One region of the Sneathiella sp. D3-11 genome, then DNA from elsewhere that is predicted to be linked to it. Evidence: riboswitches for the same ligand, from Rfam matches in the RefSeq annotation. Region 1 holds a riboswitch; the other holds the start of a gene.
What was found. A riboswitch is a leader RNA that binds a small molecule or an ion and turns the genes downstream of it on or off. The one in region 1 is predicted to bind thiamine pyrophosphate.
Positions count from the first base shown of each region.

Region 2: it holds a riboswitch for thiamine pyrophosphate, as region 1 does, so the genes downstream of both, AC0L73_RS01845 (ABC transporter ATP-binding protein) here and AC0L73_RS09450 (hydroxyethylthiazole kinase) in region 1, are expected to answer to the same signal.

Region 1 covers NZ_CM147911.1:1,836,014-1,843,584, forward strand. The annotation lists gene AC0L73_RS09440 (MFS transporter) at 45-575, opposite strand; gene AC0L73_RS09445 (MFS transporter) at 572-1,255, opposite strand; TPP riboswitch at 1,426-1,525, shown strand; gene AC0L73_RS09450 (hydroxyethylthiazole kinase) at 1,578-2,315, shown strand; gene AC0L73_RS09455 (TRAP transporter substrate-binding protein) at 2,312-3,400, shown strand; gene AC0L73_RS09460 (GlsB/YeaQ/YmgE family stress response membrane protein) at 3,608-3,865, shown strand; gene AC0L73_RS09465 (alpha/beta hydrolase) at 3,895-4,737, shown strand; gene AC0L73_RS09470 (thioesterase domain-containing protein) at 4,727-6,418, opposite strand; gene AC0L73_RS09475 (SDR family NAD(P)-dependent oxidoreductase) at 6,354-7,571, opposite strand, start outside.
Region 2 covers NZ_CM147911.1:354,305-361,875, reverse strand. The annotation lists gene AC0L73_RS01855 (ABC transporter substrate-binding protein) at 1-429, opposite strand, end outside; gene AC0L73_RS01850 (ABC transporter permease) at 441-1,223, opposite strand; gene AC0L73_RS01845 (ABC transporter ATP-binding protein) at 1,324-2,028, opposite strand; TPP riboswitch at 2,021-2,127, opposite strand; gene AC0L73_RS01840 (DUF192 domain-containing protein) at 2,174-2,638, shown strand; gene AC0L73_RS01835 (PaaI family thioesterase) at 2,653-3,084, shown strand; tRNA gene AC0L73_RS01830 (tRNA-Pro) at 3,160-3,236, shown strand; gene AC0L73_RS01825 (PA14 domain-containing protein) at 3,408-4,025, shown strand; gene AC0L73_RS01820 (ETC complex I subunit) at 4,033-4,335, shown strand; tRNA gene AC0L73_RS01815 (tRNA-Arg) at 4,360-4,436, shown strand; gene AC0L73_RS01810 (hypothetical protein) at 4,451-5,950, opposite strand; gene AC0L73_RS01805 (TonB-dependent receptor family protein) at 6,009-7,571, opposite strand, start outside.

The DNA.
Region 1 (7,571 bases):
GTGTGTCACAATATCCATTTTCCAGCAAATGGTGGCGCTCGTGTCTACTCCGCCGGGCTGACGCTTGGCTGAATGGACCGGCGGACACGCCCCGGCAGAACCAGCGCCGCGAGAGAGATCAACATAGCGACAATGGCAACAACGGTAATCACACCTGAAAATCCAGCGCCCGCTTCCAGGATGTATCGCGCTGCCAGCAATGACAACGCGCCAATCACCAAATTAAGAAGTAGCTTGACCGACATGACTTTCGTTCGCCAGCCATCGGGCACATAACGCGCAATAACTGTATCGGTAATCGGGATCTGTCCGAAGACAAACGCCATGGCGAGCAAGGTTGCGAAAAAGAGCGCATAGTTCAATTGCGTCGCCATAATCCCGATCAGGATCGGCTGTGCGAGCGCAATAATAAACAGCACTGGTTTGATCCGGTATTTATCAATCAAACGACCGACCACGAGCTGCGCAAAGGCCGCAATTGCATAAACCAGCGCTGCGAGAAGACCCGTTGTCGCCACATTCTCGGTCACATCCGGCAAGCTGACTTCAAACATTCGGGGGATAACGAATGTCATGGTGCCAAAGACAAAACCGCCAGCGGAGGTGACCAGCGCAATGGCAATAAGGGCCCGTTTCCACCCCGGCGCAAAACCGACGATATCCTTCTCTCCCGCAGGAAAGGCGGGGGGCGTGCCCCGCCACGCCGGGCAAAGATATAAAATCCAATGCCGGTAAGGATTGCGACAATGCCAGGCACGATAAATGCTAATTGCCAGTTATAGTCAGCAAGGATAAAGCCGGTAATCAACGGGGCCGCGGCAACGCCCATATTACCCCAGACACCATTCATTCCAACGCGCCAGCCAACACGGCCGCCGCCCTGAACCACCATGGCAAGACCCACCGGATGATAGATTGAGGCAAATAGCCCGATTGCCGCAAGACCAATGGCAATTTGCAACGGGGACTGGGCAAAACTGGTGGCAATGGCGGAAAGGCCGATTCCGATAAAGAAGACTGTGATCATGCCGACGCGATTCCATTTATCGGCAAGATAGGCGGCAAGCGGCGCCCCGGCACCAAAGAGAATAAGCGACGGGATGCCATAGGGTATCATCTCTGCATAGGCGCCATCTTCGGCAAGGCCAAAATAGAGCCCCGCGCTAAACGCCGCCTTTGCGAAGATCAGCATGAACAGATGATCAACAAAATGACCAAAATTGAGGAAGGTAAATCGCATCTGTTGCTGGGTCACGGAACTTATCCTGTTCTAGGGCGCCACCGCCGAACGGTATCCGCACATTTTTATAACACCAATTTATCATAAAGGCAGTCAGCCTGTCACAAGAGTTTTTCTACCTTGTCGGGTTAGAAAAATTGATCATATTTTCGCATTGCAAAGCAAATGAAAAACCCTAAGATAACAGCTGCTCATCGGGGTGCCTTAAACGGCTGAGAAGCATTCGCTGACCCGCAGAACCTGATCCGGTTAGAACCGGCGGAGGGAATTGAGGCCGGGTCATCCTAAAATATGTACATCGCGCCCTTCCCTTCAACGAATGAATGGAAGGAAAAGCATGCGCGAGGACCGAACTATACCGCTTTTACAGGCATTAAATACCCGTCGCCCGGCCGTTCACTGTCTCACCAATACGGTGGTGCAAGCGCTCACAGCCAATATGCTGCTCGCCATTGGGGCAATTCCTTCCATGTCTTCGGATCTGGAGGAAGTGGCCGGTTTCACGAAAAGCGCGGATGCGCTTCTCGTCAACATCGGCACCCTTGACGGAGATCTGAAAGCCTCGATCAAATTGGCCATTTCATCGGCAGATGACAATGGGCTTCCCTGGATACTTGATCCTGTTTTTATCGACCGCTCGCCGCCACGCGCTGCCTATGCGAGTGACCTTCTCACGCTTGGTCCGGCACTGATCCGGGGAAACAAGGGGGAAATCACCCTGCTTGGCGGCACTCCCGCCGATCTTGCCCAAAAAACCGGGGCCATCGTCGCTATGACCGGCGCAACGGATCTGATTACCGACGGGAGGGAGGAAATCACTCTGACCGGCGGCCATGAGATGATGAGCCGGGTCACGGGGATCGGTTGTGCAGGCACGGCACTTCTCGGGGCTTGCCTTGCGGTAGCGCCGCAAGATCAGCGACTGCAAGCCGTGGCAGCAGGTCTCTCTCTTCTGAGCAAAGCGGGTGAACAAGCCGCAAAGCAAGCAACCGGACCCGGCAGCTTCGCCTCACTGATCCTTGATAAAATATACCAGATTAGTCAATCCAGCCTTCAGGAAAGGAAGGAACCATGAAAAAACAGCCCCTCTCCCGCCGGAAATTTCTCACCGCCTCCAGTGTAGGCGTGGCGAGCGCAAGTGTTTTCCCTGCACCGTCCCTCGCAAGCGGCGCAATGCAGTGGAAAATGGTCACATCCTGGCCGAAAGGCGCACCGGGCGTCGGTGTCACCGCGCAACGACTCGCCGATCGAATTACTGCAATGAGCGATGGCAAGCTAACAGTTAAACTCTATGCAGCGGGCGAGCTGGTGCCCGCGCTTGAGGTTTTTGGTGCGGTTGGCGGCGGCACAGCCGAACTTGGACACACTGCGTCCTTTTTCTGGCAAGGTAAAGCGAAGGCAAGCGTCTTCTTCACCACTATTCCCTTCGGGTTGACGGCGCTGGAACATATGGCATGGATCAATCAGGGCGGCGGACAGGAACTCTGGGACACGCTTTATCAACCCTTTGATATCAAACCATTTATGGCCGGAAACACAGGCATTCAGATGGGCGGTTGGTTCAAGAAGGAGATTAAATCACTCGATGATTTGAGGGGCGTCAAAATTCGAAGTGCGGGCCTTGGCGGCGATTTGTTTGAAGAAATGGGCGCAACCTCCGTTTTGCTGGCGCCGGGAGATATCTTCCCAGGATTACAGAACGGACTGATTGATGCCGCAGAGTTTCTCGGCCCCTGGAGTGACCGGGCGTTTGGCTTTTACAAGGCTGCGCCCAACTTTTACTGGCCATCATTCAACAAGCCGAACGGCACCGCCGAATGTCTTGTCAATCGCACGGCGTTTGAGGGATTGAGCGATGATCTGAAAGCCATCGTCGCCAATGCGTGCCAGTCAGAGAATGCGATCGGGCTTTCCGAATCCGACTGGGAAAATGCCCGCGCACTTGAAGATCTGGTGAAGAACAAAAAGGTGAAGCTTCGCAAGTTTCCGTCCGACCTGCTCGCGCGCGCACGAGAGTTAACGCCGGGCCTTCTGGACAAGTTCGTCGGCGGCGACCCGATGGCGGAAGAGATTCTTACCTCCTATCGCGCGGCACTCTCGCTTTCAAAAAGCTGGTCACGGATCAGCCGTCAGGCCTTTTTTGCCGCACGCGATACCTGAACACCACACCACCATTATGGTGAATGGAGCAAGAAATTACGGCAAATTCAGTACCATAATGGTGTCATTTTTGGCGAAACGCTGAGCCTTCGGCACCATAATGGAGAAGTTGCCATCTCCGACAGGATCAAGAAATCCATCTTGACACCCGCCCGCCCTCCCTTCCTAATGTTAGGAGTGCGGGAACTATGAAAGAGGTGGATTGTCATGGGAGTGGAAAGTCTTCTCATCTTCTTGCTGATCGGTGCTGTCGCTGGCTGGTTGGCCGGGCTGATCATAAAGGGCTTCGGGTTTGGCCTGATCGGCAACATCGTTGTCGGCATTATTGGCGCCTTCATTGCCGGGTTCGTCTTACCAAGAATCGGAATTGATATTGGTGGCGGCATTCTGGCGGCGATCATCCACGCAACGATTGGCGCAGTAGTGTTCCTGTTCATCATCAAACTCATCAAATCACGAGGCTGACGCAACCGAAAAGCGCGTCGGAATATTCTATGTCCCTGCAGAACGGCCTCATACTCCTTGGCGTGCTAATTGCCCTGATCGTGGTCGCCGGATTTGTTGGAATGCGCCTCTTTTACGGATCAATCTACAAATTCGATCAGGCGACCGACGGGCCAAAAAGCTATGGCCTTGACGGCGCTCGTGAAGTGACCTTCAAGTCTGAGGACGGAACGGAAATCACTGCCTGGATCAAGCCGCCGGACGAAGATACGCCGATAATACTATACTTCATGGGAAACTTTACCTCTATCGGCCCGTCCGTTGGGCGGCTGAAACCCTTTCTGGACAAGGGTTTCGGTGTGGCCGCTCTCGTCTATCGTGGATCAAGCGGTAAGGGCGGCACCCCGTCGGAAGAGGCTTTTGCCGCAGATGCTCGTGCGCTCTATGATCAGCTGAATGAGCTGATAGAGAAAGAAATTCCCAAAAGCAGACGTATTGTCCACGGCTATAGTCTTGGAACAGGGATCGCCGTCCGACTCGCGGCGGAGCGGCCCATTGCTGCACTGACCCTTGAAGCCGCTTTCGCCCGGTTTTGCGATTATTTCACAGATGCTTATCATGGGTTGCCGTTTTGCCGTCTTATGTCACGGGAACGCTATGATTCAATTGACCGGATAAAGGCGATAAACGCACCGCTCCTCATGCTGCATGGGGAGCAGGATACCGCCATCCGTATGACCACCGCCCGGCGGCTGTTTGACGAAGCGACGGAACCAAAATCATTCAGGACCTACGCAGATGGAAATCACACCAATCTCGCCGATCACGGATTGATCGAAGACAGCCTCACCTTTTATAAGGCACATGTCCCCGGCATGCCTGTCACTGATTAAGCAATAGCTCATTCAGGATCTTGCCAATCTCGCTGATTGTCGGATCGATCATCATATTGAAATGGTCGCAATCAAAAATCATTACCTCGATATCGCCAGAGACGAACTCGTCCCAACCAAGTTTCGGACCCGCCCGCAGGAAGTCCATGCTCGCCTGGCTGCCCTTGAACAAGAGCACATCGTTTGGATAATCAGACGGGCGATAGCGATGTTCGGCCGCCAGATAGGCACTCGTCATCCGCTGACCAACAAGCTCGTCCGGGATTTTGCTTCCCTTCTTGAGAAGTTCGGCGATTTGCTCCATTTCGCGCCCGGCTGAGCGGCTTTGCCACTTACGAAGCGGCCACTTTAGCGCGAAGCTGAGGCTCCAGTGGCGAGCCGTCCAGATTTTCTCAAAAATACTGACGGGCTGCGGATCAACGTCCGGTGCGAGGGTGTCAAAGAAGATCAGGTTCCCTACCTCATGACCTGCGGCGCGCAACTGTTGCGCCATCTCAAATGCAATCACGCCACCCCCGGAATAACCGGCGAGATTATAGGGCCCCTCAGGCTGGTTTTTCAGCATCGCGGCCAAATAGCAACTCGCCATCTCCTCGATGGTTTCATGAATTTCTGTCTCTCCGTCGGAGCCAAGCGCCTTGAGCGCATAAAACGGAATTTTTGAATCGATATAGCCGGAAAGGGACCGGAAATTGAGAACATTCCCGCCCGCTCCATGAACAAGATAAAGCGGCTTCACATGTGGTGCGCCCTTCTTGATCCGTACCAACGGAGACCAGCCATCCTCAACCGCAGACGTATCCGCACCGTCGGACGGTGATGTCACCTCGACATCAATATTGCCTTTCGCGATCACCACATCCGAGAGGAGGCGCAAGGTCGGTGCCTGAAATAGGGTGGCAAGCGGCAGGTCGGTTTCATATTCTTTGCGGATTTTCGCAAACAGACGCACCGCCGCCAGCGAATGACCACCAAGATCAAAGAAGTCTGCATCCGGATCGGCCTGATCTACACCGAGAAGGTCAGACCAGAAGCCAGCGATCGTTTTCTCAACTGAATTTGCATAAACGGTATCAACGCCGCCCTGTTCTTTACGGCTGCCATCAGCCTTTTTGCGTCGCTGAGCGCCGATCCGAGCCATTTCACGAGCGATATCAGCCATCGATGTCGGGGAGACGACGATCGCCCGCGCATCAGAGTTCAGCACACGGTTGAACACAGCAGGTGCATCCGCGGCGGCAATACCTTGCGCAATCATTATATCCACGAGTTGTTCCGGCGCACTGGCGGTATCGAAGCTGGTGCCTTCTATCCGGCTGAGTGCGAATCCCTCCAAAATCATCAGGAGCGTGCCTTTCTCATCGGAGAAAACAACGTCGAAGCTCGCGAACCGGCCCGGCGTTTCCGCAACAAGACGTGCCCGTGCCACAAACCGTGCCGGTATCGGCCCCAGAATACGCAGGCGATCCACCGACATCGGCGCATAGAAAGCGCCTTCACTGCCAACATCGGACAGCAGGTTCAGGCCGATAGTTGCCGCCGTATCCGTCATTCCTGGATGGGCCGTATATTGACCAAGATCGGAAAGAAATGCCTCAGGCAGGGCGAAATCCGCCTCAACAATATTCGAACCAACGCGAATTTGCCCAACATTGTCCCAGCGTGGACCAAAATCGATCAACTCCTCTTGCGAGATCCTGTCCGCTGCTATCGGAAATAGAGAGATTGCCCGTCGCGTGCAAACCTGCAGGCAGCTTACGATCCGTCAATCGCTTCAGAACAAGATTAGCGTGGCAATGCTCGATCAACGGCGCATCTGCGGAGGCGCTGCTCTGCACCTTGAAATCATACCCGCGCTCCGTCGGCGTGAGAGTAACCACAACCCGCGCACGGACGGCATCCGCAAATACCATCGGACTCAAAAGCGAGAGGGATTGGATTTCCCATTTGCGCCCCGATGCCGCCTGTTCCATTGCTACACGGGCAATCTCGATATAGGCCGTTCCCGGCAAAACCGGGACGCCCCCAACAACATGCTCGTTCAGTACCCAGAGTTCCGCTGGATCATAATAGGACGTGAAAGAGAACCCGCCCTTTTCATCCGTCTCCATCGGACCAAGCAGCGGATGGGGGCCAACAACATTCTCTTCCTGATTCCGATAGGCGCGTGCGGCCATGCCGATATCACGCCAAACACCCCAGGAAATTGCCAGACCATCACGGCGCGACGCCGCAAGACTTTCCAAATAGCTGTTCGCCGCGACATAGTCGACCTGACCCGGCGGCGCGGTAATAACAGAGGTGGAGGAAAAGACCGCAAAGAAATCCAGTTCCCCGTCCGGTAGCAGTGTCGAGAGATTCTCACCGCCATCTACCTTCGGCGCGAGCACATTGTGCGTATCTTCAAGGCTTTTGCCGAGCATCGGCGCATCGTCCATGATGCCTGCACCATGGAAAACCCCGTCAATACCGCCGAATTCTGAACGCGCTTTCTCAATTGCTTTCCCGATGGCCGCCTTGTTTGTCACATCCGTGCTGAGGATCAGGACATCTCCACCTGCCGCTTCTATCTCACGGATCGCATGAATAGCATAAGCCGTATGACTGTCTGGATGTTTCGCAAGAACGACGTCCCATTCCGCCCTGCCCGGGAATCTGGAACGACCGATCAGCGCGACTTTCGCGTTGGCTGTTGTGCCGAGATAACGCGCGAGTTCCAGCCCGATGCCGCCCACGCCGCCGGTAATCAGATAGCGCCCGCCATCTTTCACCCGTTTGGGCAACCCTTCGGCCGGAGTGGCGGACAGAGAATCAAGTTGCTGCGCATACCGTTG
Region 2 (7,571 bases), 1.5 Mb from region 1:
GGTTAGCAATGCTGTTTCAAATCCGCCGACTGAATAGCCAATTTTCTTGCCTTTCAGATCCGCGAGCGTTTTGATTGGCCCATCTTTCAGCACGACAAGGCTGTTGAGCGGAGTGGCGACGATCGTTGCGATCCGTTTTATTGGCAACCCATTCGTCACCTGCATATGAAGCTGAGGCTGATAGGAAATGGCGAGATCTGCCTTTCCGGCGGCAACCAGTTTCGGCGGCGCGCTCGGGTCGGCGGGTGCTATCAGTTCCACATTCAGCCCATGCTTTTTAAAAAAGCCCTTTTCCTCGGCAATGATCAGAGTGGCGTGATCCGGGTTCACAAACCAGTCCAGCAGGACCGTCAGCTTTTCTGCGGCCTGTGCCGTCGTTCCCTGTATCATCAGGGCGCAAAGGAGGGGCAATAAAATCCGTTTTTTCATCTATATCTCCATTATTGGATTTTTGTATCGTTTGGGGTTGATAACCAAGGCAACGCACGAAGCAGCAGGGCATCGATCAGGTAGTATAGAAGGAGCGCCATGGTGGTCAGGACCAGCAGGCTCGCGAACATGATATCTGTTTGAACCCGGGCATTGGCGTGCAGCATCAAATAGCCAAGCCCGGATGAGGCGCCGACCCATTCTCCGACAACTGCGCCAATCGGCGCGATCGCTGCGGCAACCCGAATGCCAGAGGCAAGGGAGGGGAGCGCGAAAGGTATTTTGATGTGAATGTACAGATTGATGAGCTTGCGAAGGCGTCCGCTCTTGCTGGATTGCTGCAACAGACCAGCGAGATTGAGCCACGCCGGATCTGTCCGGTTTAAGCCATCGAGAAAACCGACTGTGACAGGAAAATAGATGATTAATAGGCTCATCACAATCTTTGGTGCCATACCATAGCCGAGCCAGAGTACCAAGAGTGGCGCTATAGCAAAGACAGGAATGGCCTGACTGGCGATCAGTAGGGGAAAGACCCATTGCTTGACTGGTCGATAGGCGGAAATCAGTAGGGCGGAAATAGTTCCGAACAGCACCCCGAGAACCAGTCCGAGAACGATCTCTATCGCTGTGGTCAAAGCATTCTCGCCAATGAGGCCGGCATTTGTCACAAGTGCCTTACCGACCACCAGCGGGGATGGGAGCATAAATCTCGGTAGTTCCAGCAAGCTGGTGAGTAACCCCCAAAACAGGATGAGCCCGGTAATCGTAATCAGGGCACGCAGCGTCTTCATAGCGTTTCCTCAGCCTCGCCAGCGAGGCGCGTCATGATAGCGGAATAATGCTGGGTGAAGGCGCCATCCGACGGATCGCGCGGAATGGCTTTCTCTGGTTTTATAGCGTCCGACAGGCGAGGGGGTGGCCGGCCAGAACATAGATAATATCCCCAAGACGTAACGCTTCCATCGGGTCATGCGTGATTAACAGCGCCGTCTTATCGGCGAGTAATTGCGCAGCCATATCCTGCAGGCGGAATTTTGTGATGGCGTCGAGTGCGGAAAATGGCTCATCCATCAAAAGCACCGGACTCCCTTCCATCAATGTCCGGGCAAGCGCGACGCGCTGACGCATCCCGCCGGAGAGGGTGCTGGGGCGGTTGTACCGCCATTTTTCCAGGCCGACCTGTTGGATGAGAGTTTCGGCGCGCATCCTGTCCGGTCTTTCACCGCGTAACCGGCCGCCGATCAGAAGATTGTCAATAACGGTCGCCCAAGGTAGCAACAGGTCTTTCTGATCCATATAAGAAAGTCGCCCCGTCAGGCTTTCGCCATCACTTGCGGTAATGCGGCTATGCCCGGGAAGGGGAATGAAACCTGCCAGAATTTTGAGAATACTGCTTTTGCCAACACCACTCGGTCCCAGCAAACAGGTGATTTTTCCGGGATCGAGTTCAAGTTCGAGATCGCTCAGGATCGTATCACCATCAAAGGCCAGCTTGTCCAGAGAGAGATGTACGCCAATGCCGATATTGCCTTGATCGGGCACGGTATCGGGCATAGATTCCGTTAAACCGGAATAGGGTGGATCTTGAGATTCCATTGATAACTCGTTCCTACGCAGGTATTAGCCTGATCAGGTAATCGGGGTCGTCCCATTCAATGGAACCTCTCAGCCATAATGGCTCCCCCGAGGAGGCATCACTATAGTGAATTCTCGTTTGTTGGCAAAGGATTATTCTAGATTTATGATAGATGCTGCGAAAAAGTATATTGTCTTGCTGTTTAGTCTGGCACTGATGTTTTCGACTCTCGCACCTATTCTCACGGCACGGGCGGAACGCCTTGTCGTGAAAACAGCACATGAAGAAATTGTGCTGGATGTAGAGGTCGCTGATGACGGCGCCGAACGTAGCAAGGGGCTGATGCATGTGACGTATCTGCCAACAAATACAGGGATGCTTTTTGATTTTGAAATGTCCCGCCCGATTACCATGTGGATGAAGAATACGGAAATCCCGCTCGACATGTTCTTTGTGGATGCGACCGGGAAAATTCTCTACATTAAGCATGAGGCTGAACCTCATTCGCTTGAGATCATCGCGCATGACAAACCCGCTCGGGCGGTGTTGGAAGTAAACGGTGGGTTCGCGCGAAAGAAGTCTATTATGGTGGGGGATATGCTTTCCCACCCCCTTTTTGAAAAAGAGTAACTGCCGGAATAACAATGAATAAACAAGCTACCGGAACCCTTCCTGTTCCCGAAGGATTTGAAATCGTCCAAGGAAAAGGCCCTTTTACAGATGCGAATGGTCCGTTTTTTGGAAAAATTGTCAGCAAGGATAAAGTGATACGGGCTTTCCGTGTAGAGGAGAAGCATCTGAACAGCATCAAGATTATCCATGGGGGCATGTTGATGACGTTCGCCGATTCTGCGCTGGCGGCTGCGGTCAGGCATGTAAGTGGCCGATCCAGCGTTACCATCAAGATGAATTCCGAATTTCTCTCGCCGGCACGCGAAGGGGATTGGGTGGAATCCGATGTAGAAGTGATCCGGAGCACGCGCACCGTCGCCTTTGTGCGCGGAGATTTGAAAGTCGGCAACAAGGTAATTTTTAAGGCAGACGCGATATTTCACTATGTCCGTGCAGGCCGATAAAGATTTATTGGCTTTTGCTGTGAATTCCGGCTTGCAGGTCGGGCTCTGATAGTATAGATCATCACATTCACCGAACGGGGCGTAGCACAGCCTGGTAGTGCGCTCGCTTTGGGAGCGAGAGGTCGCAAGTTCGAATCTTGCCGCCCCGACCAAAAAGAAAGCCTTGCAATTCAATGGATTGCAGGGCTTTTTTTATTAAATATTTTGATATTAATTCTGACAGTTTATTGAAATTTTCCTTCTCTTTGCGCTTTAGATTGCTGTCTGCTGAATTTTCACTAAAATGTGATTATATATTGTGGTCAGGAGGAGGCGCCAAGTTGATGAAGAAATTAAACGAAAATGGGAATTTCAGGTTCGGGATGCGATGGATGGTTCTGTTGCTCGGGCTTGTGATGCTGCCCGTTTTGGCCAATGCGGAAACATTTAAGGATCTCAAGCCTGTTTCGCCTCAGCCGGACCCCGCAAATCTGAAGCCCGGTCTTGCGGTCACCTATTATGGGGTCAAGGTCAACAGTATTGGCGAGCTTGAAGAGAATATGGGTTATATGGATGGTAAGCCGGGAACTCCTCTTCCTATGCTGAATTATCAGGTGGGACAGGGTAATGTGCTCACATCCAACAGCAACGATATGGTCGGCGCGATCATCAAGGGGTTTATCAAGATGGAGAAACCCGGCCGCTATGTTTTTATGGTGCATTCCAACGATGGAGTCTGGGTTGCCATAGGCGACAAGCTGATTTATGAAGACCCGGATGTGCATGCCGATCGCTTCTCAGATGAAATAATTGTTGAGATTTCTGAACCGGGCTGGTATCCGATCCACATCAAATATTTCGAAAAGAAAAACACCGCGACATTGGAGTTGTACTGGGAAGCTCCCGGCTATGGCGAAATGGATTTCGTTCCGGCCGAAGTATTCAGTCATATTGGAGAGTAGGCGCGCAATGGCAGCGAAGGCGAGAATATATCAACCGGCGAAAAACGCCATGCAGTCCGGCCGTAAGGGCACGAAGCATTGGCGCCTTGAATATGCGCCGGCCGAGGCTAGATATGTTGAGCCACTTATGGGCTGGACAGGGTCGCGCGATATGAATGCGGAAGTGACGATCGACTTTGACGACAAGGAAAGTGCAATCGCTTTTTGTAAAAGCAATAATATCGACTTTACGGTTTTTGAGCCCAAAAAACGACAGCTCCATTTGAAGGCGTATGCCGATAACTTCTCCTATACACGGGTTCGCGGATAAGCGCGGTTACCGAGACGAGATAACGGCCCCGTAGCTCAGCTGGATAGAGCAATTGACTTCTAATCAATAGGTCGCACGTTCGAATCGTGCCGGGGTCGCCAATTATTTCAATGGCTTACCGTTCATTCGGTGAGCCATTTTTTGTTTTGGTTGATTTAGTCCGCATATAAATACCCAATCCAGCCAACACAAGAAGTGATGTGAGGAACAGCATAACCAATGCATCGCGTCCGGGTCTGCCAGAGACAGGGACCAGGAAGTCCCATTTATGGGCCCAGGAAAAGACATATCGTTCAAAGAGATCTGGTGATGTCATGCGATCAACGAGGATGCCGGATATAGGGTCGATATAAAGAATATCGGATGGAGCGTCGGCGAAGATGATTTTCCAAACTGGTAAACGTTTGTTCCGAAAATCGTACTCCGGCCCGAAACGGGTGATGAGTGAGGCACTAGCTGAGGTTTGGATATCTTTTTTCAGAAGTTTCCGCGCGTAGTGAATAGACATATTACGGTCGGTAAGCGGTGCCTCCGTTTGATTGTTGAGCGCGATGTAGAGGGCGGATTTTTCAACAGGCATACCATCAAATTTCTGGCGTCGGGTAATCACCTTATCTACCTGCGCCGGAGGAATGCCCAATCGATAGAAATAGCCGCCGCCAGCTCCCTCAATAAGGCTCATCGCATTAAAGGAAATATCCTGGTAGGGCGCGAGCCAGTTCGATTTTTCATTGAAATGAGCCTGGGCAAGATCAAGGTTTCTCTGGAGTCGCTGGTCGTCAATATTGCCTTCGAAAGATGACCAGAAAAGATGCAGGCTGCCACTCAGGCAGGAGGCGAGCAGGGGAAGCAAGATTGCATAGGCTATATACCGGTGAAACCTACGGGATTTCTGTGGGATTTTTCGGCGTTTTAAAAGAAACACCAATCCCGTGCCACTAATCACAAGGCCAAGTATTGAAAGCAGCATTATACCCATGGCGATAAGACGCAATGTCTCGACATTTTCAAGCCAGTTCCATGTGTGCAGAAGTTGAAAGCCCGACTGGAGTGCCGATTTCCAGTTGTTGGTTATACTACCCATGGCCCCGGTTTCGGTATGGACAAACAAGGCTTTGTTGTCCGGGGTATCGAACTCGATTTTATAGACTGGTAACAGGCGGTTGACCGAGGGGTAATCGGTGTTGAATTCAGTCTGGAGAGTAATATTAGTTATCGTCGTATCTGACAGGCCGGAATAGTACCGGGCCAGCCAGATCGCCTGTGTTTGATCATAGTCAGGCAGCTCTGTTTTCGTTACCGGGTTAAAATATCGCTTTGGTCCGGATATTTCAGCCGAGACCTGCAGGAGAGGGCCTGGTTCTCCCTGTACAATCTTGACGATTGCAGCGTTATCGATCTTGTTTTGGCTAAGGATTATGGGGATGGATTCAACCACGGAGCTCTTTATTTTGACCTGTGGCGGGAAAAAGGATGCGGCCCTCGGGCCTGTCCAGATCATTAGAGGATGCATAAAGGCCGAGACTACAAACAGGAGAAGGGCTATAACGCCAACCCATGTCAGAAGGCGGTGCAGGGACAGGTTCTTTTTCGCGAGTAAATTTCGAAATTTCATTTTGATAAAACGACCGCCCCAAATCCGGGAAAAGGAGGTGGGGCGGCAGTTCCCTGATCTAGAGTTGAGCCTTGAGGCCAATAAACGCGCGACGGCCTTCGCCGGGGTAATACACGTTGGTATTCCCGGCACCATTTATGATGGTGCTGTAGGTGGAGATATATCGCCGATCCAGCAGGTTCCGGGCATCCAGAAACAGAGACACATTGTCACTGACCGTATAACCGGCAGAGAAATTCACCAGCAGATAGCCTGGGGCTTCGATCGTGTTTTCATAGTCTACATAGGCGCTGCCGGAAACTTCGATTCCCGGCGCAATAAACCATTCCCCATTGTGATCATATTTTAATTCACTCTGATAGAAATGATCCGCGATACCGGGGATATGGTTATCGCCATACTGGGCATCCCCTTCGAAATAAAAGTCTGAATAGGTATAGCTGCTACGCCAGACGAGACTGTCCCCCTTTGTCATCAGGTCATTCGCCACATTGACGTCAAAGCCAAGCTCCACCCCCTGATGGATTGTCCGATCCGCATTAAAGGTGCTGGCGGGAATACTAGGGCCAGTGGTGAACTGTAGCATTTCATCCTTCAACCAGGCACGATAGAGCGCGGCATCCCATTCGACGATGCCGATATTGCCACGGGTACCAATTTCCGCCGTCCAGGCTTTCTGCGCTTCAACCGGGGTAAAGCCAACAGTGCCTCCCTGTGTGAGCTCCGAGAATGTCGGCGCTTCAATGCTGTGACTGACATTTCCAAAAAACTGAAGATTTTCGGTGGGCTCATACATTACCCCAATCTTGGGATTGATGGAGTTATAGGTCTTGCTGTCGCTTTCCGCCGGATTTGTATAATCCGTAACCTTGCGACCGGCGCTGGTAAGCTGGGCCCCTGTAATGATGGAAACTTCAGGCGAAATGTAGAACGTATTCTCCCCATAAAGCACGATATCGGTAGCTCTCTGATCCGTGTCCGAGGTGAGGGCACCACGTGAGCCATTTATGTTCTGGTAGACGTCCGCGTCGGTATTCCCGAGCTGGCCGATTAACCCGATGCGATAGCTGTTCCTGTATCCGCCGATTTCAGTGCTGCCACTAAATTCGGAGAAGGCTCCATAGTCCCAACTTTTCTGATCTATTATCCCGACAAAGGGCGTGATCGGATGGAAGAGATCCTTGTAATTCACGAAAACGCCGACATCGATCTGCTCGTCATCCCCGAATATCCAGGATGTTTTATTAGAAAGGCGGACAGAACGGATATCCCGCTGCCAGTCAGATGTGATCGCAGACGGATCAACCGATTTTGGGTCATGTAGGGCGTCATATCGGCTGACACTGGCGGGAAGTTCCTGATTTATGTTGTTCGCACTGAGGTAAAAGCGCGTCTCGACACCGTCGCTCAATCTGATGCCGACATTCCCGTTCAGCTTAAGGTTTTCCTGATCCTCATGATCGCGAAACCCCGAACTGGTTGTTCCCGTCACACTCCCATATGCGTCATATTTTTCAGTCGCCATGCCGCCCTGAATATTGCCGCGATAGGTGTCGTAGGAACCGCCCATCAGGTTGAATTCCAGCCCTAGATTCGTGCGGCCTGTTTTTGTGACGGTGTT